2 regions of the Paenibacillus sp. FSL W8-1187 genome follow, and region 2 is predicted to be linked to the other one. Evidence: riboswitches for the same ligand, from Rfam matches in the RefSeq annotation. Region 2 holds a riboswitch; the other holds the start of a gene.

The links. A riboswitch is a leader RNA that binds a small molecule or an ion and turns the genes downstream of it on or off. The one in region 2 is predicted to bind cyclic di-AMP.
Region 1: another riboswitch for cyclic di-AMP. It lies ahead of NYE40_RS21250 (hypothetical protein); the one in region 2 lies ahead of NYE40_RS00140 (3D domain-containing protein).

Annotation. Positions count from the first base shown of each region.
Region 1 is NZ_CP150181.1:4,911,017-4,915,602, reverse strand. Features, by position in the region: gene NYE40_RS21260 (IclR family transcriptional regulator) at 1-201, shown strand, start outside; gene NYE40_RS21255 (dicarboxylate/amino acid:cation symporter) at 452-1,822, shown strand; gene NYE40_RS21250 (hypothetical protein) at 1,980-2,570, opposite strand; cyclic di-AMP (ydaO/yuaA leader) riboswitch at 2,576-2,767, opposite strand; gene NYE40_RS21245 (amidase domain-containing protein) at 2,976-4,094, shown strand; gene NYE40_RS21240 (D-alanine--D-alanine ligase) at 4,182-4,586, shown strand, end outside.
Region 2 is NZ_CP150181.1:25,825-30,410, reverse strand. Features, by position in the region: gene rsmA (16S rRNA (adenine(1518)-N(6)/adenine(1519)-N(6))-dimethyltransferase RsmA) at 1-236, opposite strand, end outside; gene rnmV (ribonuclease M5) at 233-781, opposite strand; gene NYE40_RS00140 (3D domain-containing protein) at 929-2,083, opposite strand; cyclic di-AMP (ydaO/yuaA leader) riboswitch at 2,320-2,543, opposite strand; gene NYE40_RS00135 (TatD family hydrolase) at 2,724-3,497, opposite strand; gene NYE40_RS00130 (HD domain-containing protein) at 3,511-4,586, opposite strand, start outside.

The sequences.
Region 1 (4,586 bases), 770 kb from region 2:
CTCGGCTACGCGACGAGCATGGAGGAGCGCGAGCCGGGAGCGGCGGCGCTGTCGGCTCCGGTGTTCGACCGCAGCGGTCGGCTGGCGGCGGCGCTGTCCGTATCGGGACCGGCCGCGCGCTTCACGCCGGCCATCATACGCGAGCAGTCGGCGCTCGTCGTCCAGTCGGCGACCCGCATGGGCGCGATGCTGCCGGGCTGAGCGCCCTCGATTATGGCGTCTGCACAGGGATGCGGCGCCGATTCGTTTCCTATTACCCGCAGAGGCGGCCTGTGAAGGCGCCGGGCTCTGCGGGTTTTTTGGCGCGGGAGCTTGGAGTGCCTTGGTTCGGCGAGTTGGAGGCGTCGAAGCTTCATGCCAATTATTATTCATGGACTAAAATAAACGTTGACATAAGAAGTCAACCTCGCTAGTATACTATAGCATAGTAAATCACTAGGATATGAAGGGGATGGACTCATTGCCTGAAAACAACAACCTCGTGCATGCGTTCCAGACGAACTGGATCAGCCTGCTTGTCTCCCTCATCGTCATCGGACTGCTCGTCTGGCTGGCGCGGCGCCGCGTCGGTTTCGGCTATCGGGTGCTGCTCGCGCTCGGCATCGGCCTCGTCGTCGGCGTGACGCTGAACTCCTTGGAGATCGACGCCACGAGCATCAGCACGCTCGGCTCCATTTACGTCAACCTCATCAAAATGCTCGTCATCCCGCTCGTCGCCGTGCTGGTCGTCTCCAGCATCTCGTCGATCTCGAGCCTCGGGCAGCTGCGCAAGATCGGCACCAAGACGATCCTGCTCTTCATCGGCACGACCGGCGTGGCAGCGCTGATCGGCCTGCTCGTGGCGCTGGCGTTCAACCCGGGCTCGGGCATCGCCCAGGAGACGCCGGAAGGATTCGAGGCGCGGACGATTCCGACGTTCTCCGAGGTCATCCTGAACCTCGTGCCGTCCAACCCGATCGGCGACATGGCCGACGCCAAGGTTGTGCCGGTGCTGATCTTCGCGATCTTCATCGCCGTCGCCATCGTGCAGCTCAGCTCGCGCAAGCCGGAGGCGGCCGAGCCGGTGCGCCAAGTCATCGAATCGCTCAAGCAGGTCATGAACCAGGTGACCAAGTACATCATCCGCCTGACGCCATACGGCGTGTATGCGCTGATCGGCTCGATGGCCGCGCGCTACGGCTTCGATACGCTCAAGCCGCTCATCAGCCTCATTCTCGCGACGTATGTCGCGCTGCTGCTGCACTTCATCCTGACGTTCGGCTCGCTCGTCACGTTCTGGGCGAAGCTCAATCCGTTCAAGTTCCTGCGCAAGATCTACCCGACGATCGCCGTCGCCTTCACGACGCGCAGCAGCTACGCGACGCTGCCGGTCAACCTGGAGGTCATCACCAAGCGGCTGCGCGTGTCGCCGCGCATCGCCAGCTTCGTCGCGCCGCTCGGCGCGACGATGAACATGAACGGCTGCGGCGGCGTCTGGCCGGCGGTCGTGGCGATCTTCGTCGCCGAGGTGTACGGCGTGCCGCTCGGCATCTCCGACTACATCCTGATCGTGCTCGTCAGCACGATCTCCTCGATCGGCGTCGCCGGCGTGCCGGGACCGGCGTCGATCTCGACGACGGTCGTCCTGACCGCGCTCGGCCTGCCGCTGGAAGGGCTCGGCCTCGTGCTCGCGATCGACGCCGTCGTCGACATGGGCCGCACGGCGGTCAACGCGACCGGCACGACTGTGTCGTCGCTGCTCGTCGCCGTGTCGGAAGACGAGTTCGACCGCGAGAGCTACAACCGCGACGAGGAAGAGGAGCTGGAGCTGAGCCACGCGTAAAGCAGGGCGCAGCGGAATGAACGGGACGAAGCGGAGCTGGCTCCGCTTCGTCCCTGTTTTCAACTCGATGAACGCAGCGAAGCCCCCGAGGGACAAAGCCCTTCGGGGGCTTCCTGCATGAGCGGATCATGCGGCAGGGATCATCGAGTTGCCTGGATTACATCGAGTGCTGGATATGGATGTCGGAAGATTCGATGAGGTAGTGCCTTCTCCAGAAGGCGGTGGCGGGAAAGGGCATCGCTTCTCTGGAGCCGGGCTCCAGAGCCTTGCGCAAAAGACGGTCCCGATGATCGCTGATCCACTCGGCGTCATAATAGAGCACCGACATGACCTCGTCGCTCGGAACGCCGACGAACGATTGGAACCAGCCGCTCCAGCTCTGCCAGTCGGCGGGAGCCTCGGAGTAGGACATCGTGACGACGGCACGGTGCAGGCTCGAGCCTGCATAAAGATGAAGCGCGACCAGATAGTCGCCGCTGCCGCCTGCAAGCATCGCCGTGGTGCGGCTGATGAACAGGTCGATGCGGCGGATGCGGCGGTCGGGAGCGAGCGGCTCCTCGACCAGAAGAGCAGCGTGGCGGGCGTCGTGCCCCGCCTCCTCGATGACCTCGGACGCATCCAGTACGACCGGAAGCGGCAACGAGGCGGAGCAGGCGATTTCCTGCTCGGCGCAACAGGCGGCGGAGCGGTGGACGGCTCGCAGCCGTCTCGGCTCCGGACCGCCGGTGAAGCGTTCCTGCAAAGACATGGTCGAACCTCTCCTTTGGTTGCTTACGGGGTTAGCTGACGGATTCGGGCCAAGAGAGTAGCCCTACCAGGCGCAGTCCGCGGCGGCTTCGGCAGCCGCGCGTCGGGTGCGCGCCGGATTCACCCCGGCAGGCGCGACAAGGCGCCTGCGGTTGGTTCCCCCGCTTCCACTTTCGTGGAATTCAGCAGAATAGAAATGTGCTGAACTTTATCATACTTCAGGCCGGCCTGTCTTGTAAAAGGCTATATTTAGCGAAAATTCGATGAAATGCTGTCGGGAACTCGTCCATGCGGACCCATCGTCGCTCTAAAGCGCTCTCATGGAAAAGGATCATAATCCGGAGCGCATCCGTCATAGGATGGAAATTAAGATGGAGAAATAGCGCTTCGGAGAGGATGGGGAAGGATGGCGCGGATCAAGGTGGGAAAAAGGCCTCCGCAAGCCGATGCCGGCGGGGAGGAGCGACGGAGCGAGCCGCCCGCAGGCTGGCGCGGCGCCGTGCAGCACTATGTGCAGGCCTGCAACCAGGCCGAGGTGGAGCTGCGCGACAGCGCGCTCGCCGGAATCATGACGGACGCGGACCATCGGCTGCGCCTGCTGCACCGGCTCCAGCGGCAGCGCGAGCGGGCCGAGGAGCGGGATCTGCTCACCTCCCAATGCGAGACGCGGGCCGCGCTGGTCAAGGTCAACGAATCCGGCGCGGAGGTGTCGGTCGTGCTCCAGCTGCATCTGAAGCGGCATGTCCAGCACAAAGGCCGCCAGTATACGGAGGAGCGGATCGAGCGCGAGCGGATATGGCTCGCACCGGCCGGCGCGGACGGGAGCTGGCGGCTGACGCGGGTCGAGCCGCTCGTCGGCGAGCGGCGGCCGCGCTACGGCCATGCCGCGGCGGACAGCGCGCTCGCCGAGCACCGCTCCTACGGCAATGGCGGCGGCAGCGGCATCCAGCCGCCCGGCGCGCCGCGTCCTTTCCTTAACTATGGCGTCGTTCCGCGCATCAACACCCGCTCCCGCGCCTCCCGCTACCGGCGCGAGCTGGTCGCAGCCTACGCGGACCAGTGGTGGAACGAGCCGAATCCCGCTTACGAGGAATTCGAGGTCAACTGCACCAATTATGTGTCGCAGTGCGTCTTTGCAGGGGAAGCGCCGATGAACTATACTGGGAAAAGGGAATCCGGCTGGTGGTACAAGGGACGGACGGGCGGCCAGGAGCAGTGGAGCTACAGCTGGGCCGTGTCCAACGCATTCCAGCTCTACTTGAGCTTTCCGCGCTCGTCCGGCATGCGGGCGACGCCGGTGGAGAGCGCGGCGGAGCTGGAGCTCGGCGACGTGATCACCTACGACTGGAACGGCGACGGCCGCTTCCAGCACACGACGGTCGTGACGGCGTTCGACGGGGACGGCATGCCGCTCGTCAACGCCAATACGGTGCCGAGCCGCCACCGCTACTGGGATTACAAGGATTCGTACGCGTGGACGGAGCAGACCCGCTACCGGTTCTATCATTTGAGCGACAGCATGTAGCACGGCCAGGATGCCGGCAGCCGGTCCGCATGGGCGGACCCGGCTGTTGGCATCCTAATTTCTAGAGGGTACCGGAGGGCTAACATCATGGGAGAGAAGATTCGCGTCGGACTGGTCTACGGAGGCAAGTCGGGAGAGCATGAGGTGTCGCTGCAGACGGCGCTGGCGGTCATGGGGGCGTTCGATTTCGGCAAATACGAGATTCAGCCCTTCTACATCACCAAAACGGGCGAATGGCGCTCGGCAGGCGTGCTGCTCGCGGCTCCGGACAGCGTGGAGCAGCTGAAGCTGGAAGGCGGCGACAGCAGCCTGGCGCTCGCGCCGGTATTCCGCGGCCTGGCCCCTGCGCCGGCCGGCGAGTCGGCGCTGCAGGCGGCGGCCGCCGCAGCCGCGCCGGAGAAGGCGGTCGACGTCATCTTCCCGCTGCTGCACGGCACCTTCGGCGAGGACGGCACGATCCAGGGGCTGCTCGAGATGGCCAACATCCCGTAC
Region 2 (4,586 bases):
TGGTCGATCTCGACCGCGGCGACCGCTTTCGCCTGGCGGGCGAGCTGCTCGGTCAGGGCGCCGATGCCGGGACCGATCTCGAGCGCGCCTTTCGTCTTGTCGAGCCCTGCGGCCGACACGATCTTGTTCAGGATGTTCGGGTCGATCAGGAAGTTCTGGCCCAGGCTCTTCTTGAAGGAGAATCCGTGCCGCTCGATGATTTCCTTCGTCCTTCTCGGTGTCGCTACATCGGTCATGATCCGATTTCCTCCTTCATCTGCTCCAGCGCCTCGCGGAACTCCTTCCGGCTGATCCGGAAGCTTGCGCAGCGCTTCATGAACTGCTTGCCGTTGCAATAGCCGATGCCGAGCCGATTGCCCATGAGCAGCCGGCGCCGCGCGGCATCCGGATGGACGAGCAGCCCCGCCTCCATCAGATCGGCATGGGTGATTTCCGGCTCGCCGGCCGCGCCTTCCGTACGCACGGATGCGAGCGCGCGCCGCACCGCCTCCGGCGAAGCGTTCTCGACGCCGATGTCTCCGCGGTAAAGGGCGTCCTCCTGAGGCAGGAACGCATGCTTGCAGCCGGGAATGCGCTGAGAGACGATCTTGCGGATGCGTTCCCCGGCGTGGTCGGGGTCGGTGAAGATGATGACGCCGCGCCGCTCCATCGCCAGCTCGATCCGGCGGAGCACCTCCTCGCCGACAGCCGAGCCGTTCGTCTCGATCGTATCGGCCTCGACGGCCCGCTTGACCGCCGTCGTGTCGTCCTTGCCCTCGACCACGATGATTTCCTTGATCACTGGCTTGTCTCCTTTGGTTCCGCTTGCTTGCGACAGGGTAAAAGATCACAACTAGCTTTGACCCTTTCGCCGTCCCTTACTCCCCGCTATTTCCTTATAAACGCCCAAAACGGGCCGCTGAAAAACAGCGGGCCCGCTCGCAAAAGATCAGCTCAGCTTCGGCTTGGTCGGTCCAAGGACATAGACCGTATAGCCTCGCTTCTTGCCGAATTTTTTCACGTAGGATTCACTTTCGTAGAACACGTCGATTTTCTTGCCGTTGATCGCTCCGCCCGTATCTTCGGCGCGGCGGAAGCCGATGCCTTCTATATACACCCACCATCCCAGCGGGATGACGTCCGGGTCGACTGCAATGGTGCGCCCTTCGGACACTTTCGCTCCGGAGGCGGTGACGCCGTAACCGGGGTCGCCTTTGGATTTGCCCGTGGAGGCGAATCCGGCGGTATACGCGGTCAGGGTAACGTTGGTGAGAACTTTCTTGGCTTTGAGATCGAGACCGGATTTGGTCTGAGCTAGGGCTGGAGATGAGGATGCCGCGGTCAGGACCGCTGGCTTCGGTTTGGGCTTTTCCTTGGTTCCCACCGCCACGACCTTGCTGACGGCTTGTTTCTCCATGGATTTGGCGAGCAGAGTCTTCGTGACCAGTTTGCCGTCCTGGTACACCTTTTCGAAGGTTTTGACGAGTTGGCCGTTCTGGCCGGCCTTCACCATCTTGAGCTGCCCCTTTTCCAGGGTAGCGTCCTGCTTGCGGACGACGGTGAACGGGATGTCGTGCTTGGTCGTAATCTGATGCTTGTCGATTCTCATGACGCGGATCGTCATGTTGGCTTTCAGCTTGCTTTCGGAGCTCGGGAATACTTTATCCTGCTCCCGTACGGCAATATTGGATTCTCCGATCGCCGCTTCCACGGTCTTTTTGGTGGTCTTCACCTGCAGGGCCTTGCCGTCGGCAAGAATCGTCACCGGCACCGCCTGGTCGATCACGATGCGGTCGCCCTCCTGAAGCGCGGCGCCGAGCGGAATCGACAGCTCGTCATGCGGTCCGACCGCGATCGCCTGCTCCTCCAGCAGCTGCTGGAGCGAGGAATGGCTCGTGCTTACGATTTTCTCCTGCCCGTTCAGCACCAGAGAGACGCTTTTTTCCGACGTCCCTTTCAGCAACACCAAAAACATGAAAGTCATTGCGAGTGAGATCGTTATGCTAAGGATAATCAAACGCAGGTTGTCATGCTTCCATCGCCATTGGAAAGACTTGCTGGATGATCGTTGTACATGGGTTTCCTTTAAAGGGATAGCGCCCACTTCTTCGGTCCTCCTTACATAGCCCCGCCGCCTCGTGTTACGCATGATAATTCAAGACGCGACTATTAGGTTTTGTACGTGCCGAGCAGCACGCCGCTGGCAGCCTCGCCTCACCTCCACCGTTAACCCTATGTCGACGTATAATTCATTATTCAAACAAAAAGAAGCCGTCGACAGAGGATCTGTTTCGTGGCTTCCCGGGTGGTCACGATCAGGTGGAAGTGGAGCACGAGGTTGATCTCTCTTATATGCGCTTACGAGGTTAGCTGACGGGTTCGGGCAAGAGAGCTGCCCTATCGGCTCAAGGACCCTGCTCGTGGTCCCGGCGAATTCACCCCTGGAAAAGTACAGCTTGTCTGGCGGTCAAGCGTCATCCCTTCGGTATGTACGGCTTGCGTCCCCTTCTGCTGCGATGGTTCCCCCGCTCCCCCCGTTCGGGGAGATTAAGCGAATGATGAAAATCCTGCATCACTCAAAGCTCTGTGTTGAATCATACCGTTTCCTTCAAGCGATTGTAAAGACACGATAAAATCCTCTGAGATTCAAAATCGAGGGTTTTCGGGCGATGACGGACGTTTTATTCAAGGAAAGGTCAATCTTTCTCCTCCACAAGTCTTTTTTCATCCGATATCACGCCATTTTAAGAAATTTGGAAACATTTTCTTGCATTTGCCGATGTGATGGAAACGATTTCTTCTACAGATTTACCTTTTATTTCCGCAGCCGTTTCGGCCACGAGCGTGACGAAAGAGGTTTCGTTCCGCTTGCCGCGATGGGGGTGCGGAGCGAGGTAAGGAGAGTCCGTTTCGAGCAGCAATCGGTCCATCGGCACTTGCGCGAGCACCTCTTTGGGAACCCTTGCATTTTTGAACGTGACCGGTCCGCCGAAGGAGATGTAGAAGTTCATGTCGAGGCACTGCTTCGCCGTTTCCCAGCTGCCGGAGAAGCAGTGCATGATGCCTCCGACCTCCTCCGCTTTCTCCTCGCGGAGGATGCGGACGACATCCTCATGGGCGTCGCGGTTATGGATGACGATCGGCTTGCGGCATCGCTTGGCGATCGCGATCTGGTCGCGGAACGCCTGCTGCTGGACCTCCTTCGGCGAGGTGTCCCAGTAATAATCGAGCCCGATTTCTCCGAGCGCGGCGACCTTCGGATTGCTCATCAGCGACTCGATCCAGGCCAGATCGCCCTCGCGCAGATCGGCCGTGTCGGTCGGATGCCAGCCGACGATGGCGTAGACGAAGGGATAAGATTCGGCAAGCTCCAGCGTCGTCGGGATCGTTTCCCGGTTGAAGCCGACATTGAACAGCAGCTCCACGCCGGCTTCCCGCGCGCGCTGAATCGCTTCGGCGCGGTCGTTGTCGAATTTCGGTGAGTCCATATGGGTGTGCGTGTCGATGATTCCTTTCATGGTTCGACTCCTTTCATGCTTCGCCGCTCTGCTCCAAGCCCAGACGGGCCGCCGTACGCGGCTTCAGCTTATGCCGGATCCGTCCGGCGGCTTCTTCATCATAATACAGGCGGTAATGGCCTCGGTGCATGCCCGTGATCGAGGGAACGACATCGGAGCGCAGCGAGATTTCCGTTACGGCTCCGCTCGGCTCGAGCAGCAGGATGGGTGGCTTGCCCCTTCCTCCATCGGTCAGGCCCTCGGTCGCGGATCGATACACATGATAAGGAAGATCGTACGGGAAATCAATTTCAAGCTCATAGCCCGGATCCATTCCCGCCGCCGCCATTTCCTCGAAGCACAGCTGCGCTTCTGATTCATGCTCTTTCTCGAAGGTTATATACTTGTACAATTTGCGATGAAGGAACCGCGAGCACAGCTGCGACAGCAGCTTGTCCTCCTCTTCCGTCCATGCCACGAACGCCGTCTGCACGAGCGCCTCGTCGAGCTTCAGGTAGGAAGGAACATCGAGCTGGCCTTGGAACAGCTTGACGATCGGATCCGGAATCCACCCGAACGGATAGCCCGAGCGGCACAGCTCCTGGGCGCGAAGCAAGATTTTCCGGAGGATGATCTCCGAGCTGCGGGTCACCGGATGGAAGTACACCTGCCAGTACATCTGATACCGGCTCATGAGATAATCCTCCACCGCGTGCATCCCGCTCCCCTTGACGACGATCCGCCCCTGATGGGGCCTCAGCACGCGCAGGATCCGGTCCAGATCGAACGTGCCGTAGTTGGCTCCGGTAAAATAGGCGTCCCGGAGCAGGTAATCCATCCGGTCCGCGTCCATCTGGCTCGAGACGAGATTGACGACGATCGGCTTCTCGTAGTTCTTGCGGATGACCGAGGCCACCTTGCTCGGAAAATCGGCCTCCACCGTGCGCAGGAGCCGGTTCACTTCCGTCTTTCCCTCTATTATATGGCAGCTCCATTCCTCATGGTCGAACTCCATCACTTCCTCGATCGAGTGGGAGAACGGTCCATGCCCCAGATCGTGAAGCAGGGCCGCGCACAGACAGAGCAGCTTCTCTTCCCTCGGCCAATCCG